DNA from 2 places in the Cellulosimicrobium sp. I38E genome. Region 2 is predicted to be linked to the other one. Evidence: predicted binding sites of a transcription regulator. Region 2 holds the regulator's gene; the other holds the start of a gene.
What was found. Region 2 encodes Rex, which represses fermentation and respiration genes when NADH is low (regulators of the CRP and FNR family bind a similar motif). Its sites were predicted from a motif close to CTTGTGAANNNNTTCACAAG; they were not measured.

Region 1 (7,490 bases), on a different contig from region 2:
GAAGTACGTCTTGGCGGGCACCTTGAACCACTGCATGTTGTTGTTGCGCCGCCCGATCCGCTTGACGTTGATGAGGTTGACCGCCGACACGTTGTTCGACACCGAGTTCGCGCCGTAGCTGCCGCACCCGAGAGTGAGCGACGGGAGCAGCGCGTTGTAGATGTCGCCGATGCCGCCGAGCGACGTCGGGCTGTTCCACAGCACGCGCACGGCCTTGACCCGCGAGCCGTACCGCTCGACGAGCTCCTGGTCCGCCGTGTGGATGGCGGCCGAGTGCCCCAGGCCGTCGAGCTCGACCATGCGCTCCGCGAGGCGGACGCCGTGCTCGGTGTCGCGCGCGCGCAGCACGGCGAGGACGGGCGTGAGCTTCTCGCGGCTCAGCGGCTCGTCCGGGCCGACGTCGTCGATCTCCGCGAGGATGATCGACGTGTCGTCGGGGACCTCGAACCCGGCCTCGCGCGCGATCCACACGGGCGACTTGCCGACGACCTTCGGGTTGAGCTTGGCGCCGGCGCAGTTCGTGCCGTTCGCCTCGACCCCGAAGATCAGGCGCTCGAGCATCGCCTTCTCGGCGGGCGTCGCGCGGTAGGCGTGCAGACGGGCCAGCTCGCGCATCGCGTCGTCGTAGATCACGTCGTCGAGGATGAGCGCCTGCTCCGACGCGCAGACCATGCCGTTGTCGAACGACTTCGACATGACGACGTCGTTGATCGCGCGGCCGAGATCGGCGCTCTTCTCGACGTAGGCGGGGACGTTGCCGGCCCCGACGCCGAGCGCGGGCTTGCCGGCCGAGTAGGCGGCGCGGACCATGCCGTTGCCGCCCGTGGCGAGGATGAGCGCGACGCCCGGGTGGTGCATGAGCGTGTTGGTCGCCTCGATCGACGGGTGCTCGACCCACTGGATGCAGTCGTCGGGCGCGCCGGCCGCGACCGCGGCGTCGCGCACGATGCGGGCCGCCTCGACGGACGAGCGCTGCGCGCTCGGGTGGAACGCGAACACGACGGGGTTGCGCGTCTTGAGCGCGATGAGCGACTTGAAGATCGTGGTCGACGTCGGGTTGGTCACCGGCGTCACCGCGCACACGACGCCGACGGGCTCGGCGATCTCGACGACGCCCGTGAGCTCGTCACGGCCGATGATGCCGACCGTCTTGAGGTTCGCCATCGAGTTGGGCACGTGCTCGCACGCGAAGATGTTCTTGGTCGCCTTGTCCTCGAAGACGCCGCGCCCGGTCTCGGCGACGGCCATCTGCGCGAGGTGGCCGTGCTGGTGCAGGCCCGCGACGGACGCCTTGAGGACGATCCGGTCGACGTCCTCCTGCGTGAGGCTCATGTACTGGTCGAGCGCCTTGCGCGCTCGCTCGACGAGGACGTCGATCTCCTGGGTCGTGCGGGTGTCCTCGGTGCGGTTCTCGACCTTCGTGCCGGCGCTCTTCGCGCTCATGCGTCCCCTCCGGTGCCCGGCCGGGGCCGGGCGTCGGGCCGCGGGTGCTGCCGGGGCCGGATTGCCCCGGCTCCTTCAGCGGTCTCTCTACTTGTGAATGTTTTCACAAGCCTGTCGGTGGAGCAAGACTGGAGGGCCGTTCGAGGTCGAAGGTCCCGGTCCCCCGGTGACCTCCGCACCACCGCCCGCGCCGCCGTAGGGTGGGGGACCATGACCGCCGAGCAGACGACGAGCCCTGCGCCCGCGCCCCAGAACCCCTCCGAGACCGCTCTCCCCGACGACGGCGCGCCCCACGACCCGTACCTCTGGCTCGAGTCCGTCGAGGGCGACGAGGCGCTGGCCTGGGTCCGCGCCCGCAACGCCGAGGTCGCCGACACGCTCGAGGTCGCCGACGAGTTCGCCACGACCGAGCGCGCGATCCGTGAGGTGCTCGACTCCGACGCCAAGATTCCCGAGGTCTCCAAGATCGGGGACCGGTACTACAACTTCTGGCGCGACGCGCAGCACGAGCGCGGCCTGTGGCGCCGCACGACGCTGGACTCCTACCGCACCGACGACCCCGAGTGGGAGACCGTGCTCGACCTCGACGCGCTCGCCGCGGCCGAGGGCGAGTCGTGGGTGTGGCACGGCGCGAGCGTCCTGCGCCCGACGCCCGAGCAGCTCGCCGCGGGCGAGCCGTGGCGCCACGCGCTCGTCGAGCTCTCCCCCGGCGGCTCCGACGCCGACGTCACGCGCGAGTTCGACCTCGTCGAGAAGCGGTTCGTCGCGCCGGAGGACGGCGGCTTCCACCGCGCCGAGGCCAAGGGCTCGCTCGGGTGGATCGACGCCGACACCGTCTACGTCTTCACCGACTTCGGCGAGGGCACGCTCACGCCGTCCGGGTACCCGCGCGTGGTCAAGCGCTGGACGCGCGGCACCCCGCTCGACGCCGCGGTGACCGTCTACGAGGGCACCGACGAGGACATGTACATCTCCGCCTGGCGCTCGCACACGCCCGGGTTCGAGCGCGACTTCGTCCACCGCTCCAGGGCGTTCTACTCCGACGAGCTCTACCTCGCCGAGCGCACCGGCACGCCTGAGCAGCGCCTGACGAAGATCGACGTGCCCGACTCCGCCGAGGTCGGCGTGCGGCGCGAGTGGATGCTCGTCGAGCTGCGCGACGACTGGACAGTCGGCGGGACCACGTACCGCGCCGGGTCGCTCCTCGCGGCACGGTTCGACGACTTCCTGGCGGGCGACCGCGGCTTCACCGTGCTCTTCGAGCCTACGGCGACGACGTCGCTCGCCGGCGCGACGTGGACGCGCCACCACCTCGTGGTCAACGTGCTCGACGACGTGAAGAACCGCCTGCACGTGCTGACGCCGCCGGAGGCCGCCGCGCCCGGGGGCGGCGGGACCGCCGTCGGGCAGGACACCGCCGACGCGCCGTGGGTGCGCTCCGAGATCCCCGGCCTGCCGGAGCTCGGCACGGTCGCCGTCGGGGCCGTCGACCCCGTCGACACCGACGACCTGTGGCTCGTCACGACCGACTACCTCACGCCGACGACGCTCTCGCTCCTGTCGCTCGGGGAGCGTCCCGGCGACGCCGGTGCGCCCGAGGTCGTCAAGTCCAACCCCGCGTTCTTCGACGCCGACGGCATGACCGTCGCCCAACACTTCGCCACGTCCGACGACGGCACGCGCGTGCCGTACTTCGTCGTCGGCCGCGCGGACCTCGTCGCGGGGGCGGGCGACGGCGGCACGGGGACCGCGCCGACCCTGCTGTACGGGTACGGCGGCTTCGAGATCTCGCTCACGCCCGCCTACTCCGGCGCGCTCGGCCGGGCCTGGCTCTCGCGCGGCGGCGTCTACGTCGTCGCGAACATCCGCGGCGGCGGCGAGTACGGCCCGGCCTGGCACCAGGCCGCGCTCAAGGCGAACCGGCACCGCGCGTACGAGGACTTCGCCGCCGTCGCGCGCGACCTCGTGGCCCGCGGGATCACGACCCACGAGCACCTCGGCATGGAGGGTCGCTCCAACGGCGGCCTCCTCGCGGGCAACATGCTCACGCAGTACCCCGAGCTCTTCGGCGCCGTGATCGTCGGCGTCCCGCTGCTCGACATGCGCCGGTACACCCAGCTCCTCGCCGGGGCGTCGTGGGCCGCGGAGTACGGCGACCCGGACGACCCGGAGCAGTGGGAGTTCATCCGCACGTTCTCGCCGTACCACCTGTTCGACGCCGAGCGCGAGTACCCGCCCGTGCTCTTCACGACGTCGACCAAGGACGACCGGGTCCACCCGGGCCACGCGCGCAAGCTCGCCGCGAAGATGCTCGGCGAGGGCAAGGACGTCACCTACTACGAGAACATCGAGGGCGGCCACGGCGGCGCGGCGAACAACGCCCAGGCCGCGCACATGGCCGCGGTGCACTACCGATTCCTCGCCGAGCGCCTCGGCTGACGTCTGCTCAGGAGTCGTCGTCCACGTCGACGGGGACCAGCACCACCTCGTCGGCGTGGATCACGATCTTCTCGTCCGGGCACACCGGCCCGTCCACGACCTCCTCGGCCCCGGACGCCCGCACGACCGTCACGTCACCCGGCGTGCAGCCGTAGTCGAGGAGCACGACCCCACCGCCCCCGTCGACCTCCGACTCCTCGTCCCCGGTCCGGACGGTCACGACCTCCCCGCTGTCGTTGGCGACCTCCAGGTCCCCGCCGCCGTCGCACGCCGACAGCACCGCCCCCACGCCGACGCCCGCGACCGCAACGGTCCACGCGCGCCCGTACCGACGACCGCTCATCTCTTTCCCCCGCGCTCGACCGACCCGCTCTCGTCGGCAACCTACCGCCGTCGGCGCACCACGACCTGGGACGACGCGGGGAGATCCCGGGCAGTTCCCGCGAGCGTCCCCGGCGTGAGGCCAGGTCCCGTGCCGGCATGGCCGGGTCCACGGCGGAGACCGCGTGCGGCAGGGGGAAGGTGCAGGCGAACCCGACACGGCGGGCGGTCACCCGGGTGAGGACCGACCAGGGCGAGCCGACGTTGGGCGGGGTGGGTGGTGGTGCCGCGTCGTGGCGGGCCTGGCGGGAGCCGCGAGGAACGAGCGGCGGATGGTAGACGCGGCACCACCACCCACCCCGCCCACCCAGGGCGACCACGCGCCGTCGAACCCAAGAACCACGGCTCTCCCTCGCGCGACCACGGCTCTACCTCGGCGGGCCGGAGCGCCGCCACGGAAGAGCCCGGATCAGGAGTGCGGGACCGTCGCGGTGATGAGGGTGCCGTCGTCGCGGCGGTTGCCGGAGAGCGCGCGCAGGCTCGGGCGACCGGGCTTCACGGGGCCCTGACCGTCGAGCGCGACGCGCGCGACCTCACCCGGGACGACCTTGACCTTCTCGCCGCGCACGGTGACCTGCGCGCCGTCGCCGGTCTCGGCGTCGAGCTCGATCGCGTCGGGGAGCACGGTGACGCGCAGGCGCGACCCGTTCCACTGGACCCGGAACGTCAGCGACTCCCAGTCCTGGGGAAGGCGCGGGTCGAAGCTCAGCTCGCCGTCGGAGTCGCGCATCCCGCCGAACCCGCACGCGAGCGCGGACCACGTGCCGCCCGCGCTGGCGACGTGCACGCCGTCGGCCGCGTTCGCGTGGAGGTTCGCGAGGTCGACGAACAGCGACGACACGAAGTACTCGAGCGCGAGCTCGTGGTACCCGACCTCCGCCGCGACGATCGACTGCACGACGCCGGACAGCGTCGAGTCGCCCGTGGTCAACGGGTCGTAGTACTCGAAGTCGGCGAGCTTCTCCTCCGCGGTGAAGTGCTGGCCCTGGAGGAACAGCGCGAGCACCACGTCGGCCTGCTTGAGCACCTGGTAGCGGTAGATGACGAGCGGGTGGTAGTGCAGCAGGAGGGGGCGCTTGTTCGCGGGGGTGTGCGCGAGGTCCCAGATCTCGCGCTCGAGGAAGTGCGAGTCCTGCGGGTGGATGCCGATGCTCTCGGCGTACGGGATCGACATGTGGTCGGCCGCACGGACCCACTCCGCCGCCTCGTACGCACCGAGCCCGAGCCGGTCCACGAGCAGCGCGTAGTCCTCGGGGTGCTCGGCCTTCATGCGCTCGACGACGATCGCCGCCGCGCGGAGGTTGAACCGCGCCATGACGTTGGTGAACAGGTTGTCGTTGACGACGGTCGTGTACTCGTCGGGGCCGGTCACGCCGTGGATGTGGAAGTTGTCGTCGCCGTTCGCGCGCCAGAAGCCCAGGTCCTCCCACATGCGCGCGGTCTCGACGAGGATGTCGACGCCCTCGCGGCGCAGGAAGTCGATGTCGCCCGTCGCGCGCACGTACTGCACGAGCGCGTAGCTGACGTCGGCGTCGATGTGGTACTGCGCGGTGCCGGCCGCGTAGTAGGCGGACGCCTCCTCGCCGTTGATCGTGCGCCAGGGGAAGAGCGCGCCCTTCTGCGACAGCTCGGCCGCGCGCCGCCGGGCGGCGTCGAGCATCTGGTAGCGGAAGCGCAGCGCGTTGCGCGCGTACCGGGGGCTCGTGTAGGTGAGGAACGGGAGGACGTAGATCTCGGTGTCCCAGAAGTAGTGCCCGCTGTACCCGGAGCCGGTGAGTCCCTTGGCGGGGACGCCGTTGCCCTCGGCGCGCGCGGTCGCCTGGGCGAGCTGGAACAGGTTCCAGCGCACGGCCTGCTGGATGCCGGGCTGGCCGGGGACCTCGACGTCGGAGCGCGCCCAGAAGTCGTCGAGCCACTCGCGCTGGAGGGCGACCTGGGCCTCGACGCCGGTCTCGCGCGCGCGGTCGAGCGTGCGGCGGCAGCGGTCGACGAGCTCGCGCGACGGCACGCCGCGCGACGTGTGGTACGCCACGAGCTTGGTGAGCCGGATGGGCCGGCCGGGCTCCGCGTGGACGCGGAACACGTGCTTGGCGAGGTCCTCGTCCACCTGCGTCCGGACGTCCCACTCGTTCTCGGTCTCGAGCAGGTCGTCCGCCGCGACGGCGAGCGTCATGCCCGAGTTCGTGGCGCGGTAGGAGAGCACGAGCCGCTCGTCGTCGCCCCACTGGGACTGCGGCTGGAGCACCCGACCGGAGAACTGGTCGGTCTTGCGCGGGTCGAACCCCTCCCCGAGCGACGCGGAGCGCACGTGGTACTCGTCCTGGCCGTCCTGCCGGTTGAGGATCTGCGACGAGATCGCGACGGGTGCCGCGGCGTCGAGCAGCGTGACCTCGAACGTCATGATCGCCAGGTGGCGCTCGACGAACGACACCATGCGCTCGGAGCGGATCTGCACGCGCTTGCCCGACGGCGTGCGCCACAGCAGCTCGCGGCGCAGGACGCCGTCGCGCAGGTCGAGCGACCGCTCGTAGTCGACGAGGTCCGCGACGGGCAGCAGGAGCGGCTCGTCGTCGACGTACAGCCGGATGACCTTCGCGTCGGGGACGTTGACGATGGTCTGCCCGACGCGCGCGAACCCGTACGCCTCCTCGGCGTGCCGGATCGACCACGTCTCGTGGAACCCGTTGACGAACGTGCCGTGCGAGTGGGACTCGCGCCCCTCCTCGACGTTGCCGCGCATGCCGAGGTAGCCGTTCGCGACGGCGAAGAGCGTCTCGGTCACGCCGAGGTCCTCGGCGGAGAACTGCGACTCGACGAGGCGCCACGGCTCGGCCGGGAAGCGCAGGCGGTCCACGGTGCTCTGCTCGTCGGCGGTCTTGCGGATCACGCGCTCTCCTCGTCGGGTCGTGCGGTCGTGGTCGACGCCGCGGCGGTGCGCGGGCGGTCGAGGACCGTCGCGTCCAGCTCGCCCAGGTCGGTGACGACGACGTCGGCCCCGTGGGCTCGCAGCGCGTCCGCGCCCACGCCACGGTCGACGCCGAGCACGAGCCCGAAGTCCCCGGCGGCGCCGGCCTGGACGCCCGAGAGCGCGTCCTCCACGACGATCGCCTCCGCGGCCGGGACGCCGAGGAGCTGCGCCGCGTAGAGGTACGTGTCGGGGGCCGGCTTGCCGGCGATGTGCTCGCGGGCCGCGACGTTCCCGTCGACGACGACCGCGAACCGGTCGG
Region 2 (7,490 bases):
ACGGTGGGGCCTTTCGTGTGGTCGGGGAGGGTCGGTGGCGGTGCCCGACGGCGCACGCCGCGGCGGGCGGGTCGCTCACCCGATGATGGGGCGTTCCTCGGGGTAGCGCACGATGCGGCGGCGGTCGCGCAGCGCGAGCGCCGCGGCGAACGTCATGGTGCCCGTGCGGCCGACGAACATGAGCGCGACGAGCACGTACTTGCCCGCGTCGGGGAGGTCGGGCGTGATGCCGGTGCTGAGGCCGACCGTCGCGAACGCGGAGATCGTCTCGAAGAGGATGACGTCGAGCGTCTCGCCCGTGATCTCCAGCAGGAGAAGGCTCGCCAGCAGGACCGCGGTCGCGCCGACGAAGGACACGGCGACGGCGAGCCGCAGGGTGTCGCGAGGGATGCGGCGACCGAAGGCCTCCATGTCCCGGTCGCCGCGCGCCTCGGACACGATCGCGATGAGCATGACGGCGAGCGTCGTGACCTTGATGCCGCCCGCGGTCGACGCGGAGCCGCCGCCGACGAACATGAGGGCGTCGGTGATGAGCCAGCTCGCCTCGTGCATGCCGCCGGTGTCGACGGTGGAGAAGCCGCCCGAGCGGGGCATGACGCCCGCGAAGAGCGAGGCGAGGAGCTTCTCCCCGAACGCGAGCGGGCCGAGGGTGCGCTGGTTCGTCCACTCGACGGCCGCGAAGAGCACCGTGCCGACGACGACGAGGGCGGCGCTCGTGGTGAGCGTGAGCTTGGTGTGCAGGCTCCACTTCCCGACGCGCTTGCGGTTGCGCATGACGTTGAGGATCACGGGGAAGCCGAGGGAGCCGATGAACACGCCGAGGATGATCGGCAGGCACAGCATCCAGTCGCCCACGTAGGGCGCGAGCCCCTGCTCGGTGGGGATGAAGCCCGCGTTGTTGAACGCCGAGATGCCGTAGAAGATCCCGTGCCAGGCGGCCTCCCCGAACGTCTCCTCGAGGACGATGAAGCGGGGCAGGAGGAGCAGCGCGATGAGCAGCTCGAGCGACGTCGAGGTGATGATGACGACCCGCACGAGCGAGCCGACCTCGCCGAGCCGCGTCGTCTTGGTCTCGGACGCCGTGAGGAGCTTCTGCGTGAGGCCGATGCGTCGCGACACGGCCATGCCGAGGATCGACGCGAGCGTCATCACGCCCAGGCCGCCGATCTTGATGCCGAGCAGGATGACGACCTGCCCGTACGTCGACCAGTACGTCCCGGTCGGCACGACGACGAGGCCCGTCACGCACACCGCGGACGTCGCGGTGAACAGCGCGTCGACGAAGGGCGCCGCCCGTCCGCTCGCCGTCGCCCAGGGCGCCATGAGGAGGGCGGTGAAGACGGCGATGACGGCGGCGAAGACCGTGACGGCGAGGCGTGCGGGCGACTGCCGGGCGAGGCGGTCGACGATCTCCCGCCCCTTGAACAGGCGCCCGGTCATGCTCGTCGGCATGGAGCCTCCCTCACCACTCGCGCCACTCTGCCACGGGCCCGGTGGCCCGTCATGTCGCCGCTCCGGCGCCGGGACATCATGCCGCTTCCGGCGCCCGGGTGCCGCACCGGGGTCCGGCGACCGGTCCACCGGGGCGGGTGCGCGCCGTCGGGCGTTACCGTGAGCCATGCCCACGACCGACCCCACGTCGTCGCCCGCCCCCACCGGTGCGGGCGCCGCGGCGCCCGGATCCTGCGTCGTGTGGAGCCCGGAGCTCCTCGGCTACGACTTCGGCCACGGCCACCCCATGGCCCCGGCCCGGCTCGACCTGACGATGGGCCTGGTGCGCGCGCTCGGTCTGCTCGACGGCGACGCAGCGCCTGCGGTCCTACGACCCGAGCCCGCGAGCGACGACGTGCTGGGGCTCGTGCACGACCCCGAGTACGTCGCGGCCGTGCGCGCGGCGTCCGTGCACGGGACGCCCGACCCGGCGCGGGGGCTCGGCACCGAGGACGACCCCGTCTTCCCGGGGATGCACGAGGCCGCCGCCCGGATCGTCGCGGGCTCGTACGAGGCGGCGGGGGAGATCGCGGCGGGACGCGTCGGGCACGCGGTGAACGTCGCCGGGGGCATGCACCACGCGAAGGCCGGCGCGGCGTCGGGCTTCTGCGTCTACAACGACGCGGCGGTCGCGATCCGCCGCCTGCTCGACGACGGCGTCGCGCGCGTCGCCTACGTGGACCTCGACGCGCACCACGGCGACGGCGTGGAGGAGGCGTTCTGGGACGACCCGCGCGTGCTCACGGTGTCCGTCCACCAGAGCGGCGCGACGCTCTTCCCGGGGACGGGCCACCCGACCGACGTCGGGGGCGCGGGCGCCGGGGGGACCGCGGTGAACGTCGCGCTGCCACGCCGGACCGACGGCGCCCGCTGGCTCCGCGCGGTCGACGCCGTCGTGCCGCCCGTGCTGCGGGCGTTCCGGCCCGAGGTCCTGGTGACCCAGCACGGGTGCGACGCGCACGGCGAGGACCCGCTCTCCGACCTCGACGTGTCCGTCGACGCGCAGCGCACCGCCCTGGGGTGGGTGCACGACCTCGCGCACGAGCTCGCCGACGGACGGTGGCTCGCGCTCGGCGGCGGCGGGTACGCGATCGCGCGCGTCGTGCCGCTCGTGTGGTCGGCCGTCGTGGGGGAGGTCGTGCACCGGCCCGTGACCGCGGGCGAGCCGCTGCCGGAGGAGTGGCGCGCGCGCGTGGCCGAGGTCGCGGGGTTCGACGCCCCGCTCGCGTTCGGCCCGCCCGTCGACGTGCGGCGCTGGAGCAGCGGCTACGACCCGGACGACGACGTCGACCGCGCCGTCGCGGCCACGCGCCGCGCCGTCTTCCCGCTCCTGGGCCTTGACCCGCACTTCGACTGAAGCCGTGGCGGGCGGCGCCTCACGGGAGCGCCGCGGGCCCCCGCGGGCGGCGGCGTACCGGGGCACGAGCGCGAGCGGGTAGTCTAGGGGGCGGATTTCTCTCGTGTTGGTCGGCTCGCGGCGCCCTCGTGGTCGCCGGGGCGCCCCGATCAACCGTGGACCACACGCGGCCGGTCGACCGGTCGCCGACCGACACGCCGCTCGAGCATTGCGAGGACCGTATGGGCTCCGTCATCAAGAAGCGCCGCAAGCGCATGGCCAAGAAGAAGCACCGCAAGCTGCTTCGCAAGACGCGTCACCAGCGTCGTAACAAGAAGTGACGTCGCGCGCGTCCTGACGCGCCGACCCGCCGTCGAGCCCGGCCCCTCCCGTGGGGACCGGGCTCGACGCGTCTCCGGCGCCCGTCGAGGAACAACCGCGGTCGCGCGGGGGAGAACCGCGGTCCGCCGTGCTGGTCGGCTCAGAGGCGGGCGATGCGGCGGTCGACGGCGCGGCGCACGGAGCGCAGGACGAGGGCGGCGGCCCAGGCGGCGCCGGCCCAGCTCGCGGTGCGGACGCTGCTGCGGGCGACGCGCCGACGACGGCCGCGGAACTCGCGGATGGGCCAGCCGACGTCCTGGGCGTAGCGGCGCAGCCGTGCGTCGGGGTTGATGGGGCAGGGGTGGCCGACCGTCTCCATCATGGTGACGTCGTTGAGCGAGTCGCCGTAGGCGTAGGACGCGTCGAGGTCGATGTCCTCGAGCTCGGCGAGGGCGCGCACCCCGGCGGCCTTGGCGCGGCCGTGCATCATGTCGCCGACGAGTCGCCCGGTGTAGAAGCCGTCCTCGTGCTCCGCGACGGTGCCGAGCGCGCCGGTCGTGCCGAGGCGGCGGGCGATGAGCTCGCCGATCTCGACCGGGGTCGCGGAGACCAGCCACACCTGGTGCCCCGCGGCGAGGTGCTCGTCGAGCAGGCGGCGCGTGCCGGGGTAGATGCGCAGCGAGAGGACGGTGTCGTAGACCTCCTCGCCGATCGCGGTGACCTCGGCGACGGAGCGGCCGGCGATGAGCGCGAGCGCGCGCGACCGGATGCGGTCGATCTGCTGCTTGTTCTCGCCGAACAGGAGATAGCGCGCCTGGTGGACGGCGAAGCGCGCGATGTCGAGCGTCGAGAAGAACTCGCGCTGGTAGAGGGCGCGGGCGAGGTGGAACGACGACGCGCCGCGGATGATCGTGTTGTCGACGTCGAAGAACGCGGCGGTGCGGTGCGCGGGGGCGGGCGGCGTGCGCTCGGCGGCCGGTGCGTCCTCGGGGTCCGTCGACCCGGGGGGCGGGACGGGGCCCGGACCGGAAGACGTCGCCATGACCCCACTCTAGGCGGTCTCCGGACCGTCCCGGGGGCGGGTCCCTCGTACCCTGGGAGTCGTGACCACCTCCGACGCCCCCGCCCCTCCCGTCGTCCTCTACGGCCGCGCGGGGTGCCACCTGTGCGACGACGCACGGGCGGTCGTCGAGGCGGTGTGCGCCGAGGCGGGGGTCGCGTGGGCGGAGGTGGACGTCGACGCGCCGGGCGCGGACCCGGTGCTGCGCGAGCAGTACGGCGAGTACGTCCCGGTCGTGACGGTCGGCGGCGTCCAGCAGGGCTTCTGGCGGGTGGACGCCCGCCGGCTCGCGCGCGCGGTGGGTCGGATTTCGACGGCGCGCGCGGACCTGGGATGATTCCTCCCGGTGGAGCGTGACCGTCGACGAGGACGGTCCCAGGGACGACGGGGTGACGGGTGGCTGAGCAGGTAGTCGGTGAGGTGACGGCGCCGGGGATCCCGAGCGCGACGGTGGCGCGGCTCCCGTCCTACCTGCGGGCGCTGCGGGACCTCGTGGCGCGGGGGGTGGCGACGACGTCGTCGGTCGAGCTCGCGGAGCTCTCCGGCGTGGGCCCGGCGCAGCTCCGCAAGGACCTGTCGTTCCTGGGCTCGTTCGGCACGCGCGGCGTCGGGTACGACGTGGACTCGCTCGCGCAGTACATCACCGAGGCGCTGGGGCTCGTGGACGAGCACCGCATCGCGATCGTCGGGATCGGCAACCTGGGGCACGCGCTCGCGAACTACTCGGGCTACGAGCAGCGCGGCTTCCACGTCGCGGCGCTCCTCGACGCGTCGCCGGACGTCGTCGGGACGCGGGCGGCGGGTCTCGTCGTCGAGCACGTCGACGCGCTCGAGGAGGTCGTGGCGCGCGAGAAGGTGTCGATCGTGGTCCTCGCGACGCCCGCGGCGCACGCGCAGTCGGTGGCGGACCGCGTCGTCGCCGCCGGGGTGCGCGAGATCCTCAACTTCGCGCCGCGCGCCCTCCAGGTGCCCGCGGACGTCGACGTGCGCGGCGTGGACGTCGGCAGCGAGCTCCAGATCCTCGCGTTCCACTCCCAGGCTCGCGCGCTCGCCGAGGCGCAGGACCGCTGAACGACGAAGGGCCGCGTGCTGGTGCACGCGGCCCCTCGGGCGGCACCCCTGCCGGTGGGTGCAGCGTTCCCGGGGAAGGGTCCCGGGGAAGGGTGTCCGGGAGTCGGTCGTCAGCCCTGCTTGATGGCCGAGACGTCGAGCGCGATCTTGATCTTGTCGCCGACGAGCACGCCGCCGGTCTCGAGCGCCGCGTTCCAGGTCAGCCCGAACTCCTTGCGGGAGATCTCCGTCGTCGCCTCGAAGCCGGCGCGCGCGTTGCCGAACGGGTCGGTCGCGGTGCCCGCGAACTCGGTCTCGAGCTCGACCGGCTTGGTCACGCCGTTGATGGTCAGGTCGCCCGCCACGACGAAGTCGTCGCCGTCGCCGGAGATGCTGGTCGACGCGAAGCTCCACGTCGGCTTGTTCTCGGCGTCCCAGAAGTCCGCGCTGCGCAGGTGGTTGTCGCGGTTCGCGTCGCCCGTGCTCACGGACGCCGCGTCGAGCTCGGCGGTCACGGAGGTCGACTCGAGGTCGTCGCCCACGGTGATGGTGCCGGCCGTGATGGCGAGCGTGCCGCGCACCTTGGAGATGCCGGCGTGGCGAACCGTGAAGGCCGCCTGCGAGTGGGACGAGTCGAGGGCGTAGGTACCGGCGTTGAGCCCGGCGGGTAGCGGCGTGGCCATGGGTGCTCCTGAGGGGGTCGTGGGTCCCGGAGGACCGAACTTGGTTGAAGGTTCAACTTCGTACGAGCGTATCAACAGCAGGGGGTGATCCGTCTATTCCCGGTGGGGTGGAAGAATGTTGCCCGAGGTTCCGCCCCCGAACCGACCCCCGTCCGCGAGCGCCCGAGGACCTATGACCAGCAACGACGTCGACGCCCAGCCGACGACGACCGCCAGCACCGTCGCGACCGCGAGCGCGGAGCCGCGCTGGCTCGACGCCGAGCAGCAGCGTCTGTGGCGCGCCTACCTCGACGGGACCGTGCGCTTCATCGAGTCGCTGGGGCGTGACCACGAGGAGCGGTCGGAGGTCTCGCTCAACGAGTACGAGCTCCTCGTGCGGCTCTCGGAGAGCCCGGACCACACGCTGCGCATGTCCGCGCTCGCCGACGGGCTCGCGCGCTCCCGCAGCCGCGTCACCCACACGGTCGCGCGCATGGAGGCGCGCGGCCTGGTGCGGCGCTCGGCGAGCACGGGCGACCGCCGTGGGGTCAACTGCGCGATGACGCCGGAGGGCTACCGCGTGCTCGTGGCGTCCGCCCCGGCGCACGTCGCGGCCGTGCGCCGGTTCATGGTCGACGTGCTCACGCCGGAGCAGTTCCAGGCGCTCGGCGAGGCGATGGCCGCCGTCGCCGCGGCGTGCAAGGCGGACCGCGACGCCTGACCCCGCCGCCGCCCCGGGGTCGCGTGCGCCGGGTGCCGGTCAGAGCCCGGAGTGCGGGACACTGGTGCGCATGGTCTCCACCATCGTCCACCTCCTGCGCCACGGCGAGGTCCACAACCCCGACGGCGTCCTCTACGGCCGCATCCCCGGCTACCACCTCTCCGAGCGGGGCCACGAGATGGCCCGCCGCGTCGCCGCGCACCTCGCGGGCGAGCCCGGCCCCGACGGGGCGTCGCGCCCGCGCGCCGACCTCGCCGTCGTCGTCGCGTCACCGCTCCAGCGCGCGCAGGAGACGGCGACGCCCGCCGCCGAGGCCTTCGGGCTCGAGCTCGGCACGGACGACCGCCTCATCGAGGCGGCGAACCACTTCGAGGGCAAGACGTTCGGCGTCGGGGACGGGTCGCTGCGCCACCCGCAGCACTGGCCCTACCTGTGGAACCCGTTCCGCCCGTCGTGGGGCGAGCCGTACGTGGAGCAGGTCGCGCGCATGCGGGCCGCCGTCGCCGACGCGCGGGACAAGGCGGCCGGGCACGAGGCGCTGCTCGTCAGCCACCAGCTCCCCGTGTGGCTCACGCGCCTGAGCTTCGAGAACCGCCGGCTGTGGCACGACCCGCGCAAGCGTGAGTGCTCGCTCGCGTCGCTCACGTCGCTGCACTTCGAGGACGACCGCCTCGTCGGCCTGCACTACTCCGAGCCGGTCGCCGACCTCCTCCCGGGCGCCGCGACCGTCGCGGGGGCGTGACGTCGGTCATGTCTCACGCCGTCGTCGCCGTCCAGGCGCCCGAACCGTCCCGTTCGGAAGTGGCGGAGGTCACGTCTCTCAGGTGGCGTCCAGGAACCCCGGGCAGG

Region 1: adhE (bifunctional acetaldehyde-CoA/alcohol dehydrogenase) is a predicted target of Rex. The motif match lies at 1,534-1,553, and genes of this name have one in related genera.

Annotation. Positions count from the first base shown of each region.
Region 1 covers NZ_LUAZ01000001.1:220,368-227,857, reverse strand. Annotated here, with positions in the region: gene adhE (bifunctional acetaldehyde-CoA/alcohol dehydrogenase) at 1-1,443, opposite strand, end outside; gene A0J59_RS00910 (prolyl oligopeptidase family protein) at 1,654-3,882, shown strand; gene A0J59_RS00905 (hypothetical protein) at 3,890-4,225, opposite strand; gene A0J59_RS00900 (glycoside hydrolase family 65 protein) at 4,673-7,150, opposite strand; gene A0J59_RS00895 (HAD family phosphatase) at 7,147-7,490, opposite strand, start outside.
Region 2 covers NZ_LUAZ01000034.1:10,223-17,712, reverse strand. Annotated here, with positions in the region: gene A0J59_RS12190 (TrkH family potassium uptake protein) at 76-1,452, opposite strand; gene A0J59_RS12185 (acetoin utilization protein AcuC) at 1,619-2,848, shown strand; gene A0J59_RS21240 (30S ribosomal protein bS22) at 3,070-3,168, shown strand; gene A0J59_RS12180 (HAD family phosphatase) at 3,309-4,190, opposite strand; gene A0J59_RS12175 (glutaredoxin family protein) at 4,252-4,545, shown strand; gene A0J59_RS12170 (redox-sensing transcriptional repressor Rex) at 4,605-5,279, shown strand; gene A0J59_RS12165 (YceI family protein) at 5,390-5,941, opposite strand; gene A0J59_RS12160 (MarR family winged helix-turn-helix transcriptional regulator) at 6,114-6,641, shown strand; gene A0J59_RS12155 (histidine phosphatase family protein) at 6,712-7,383, shown strand.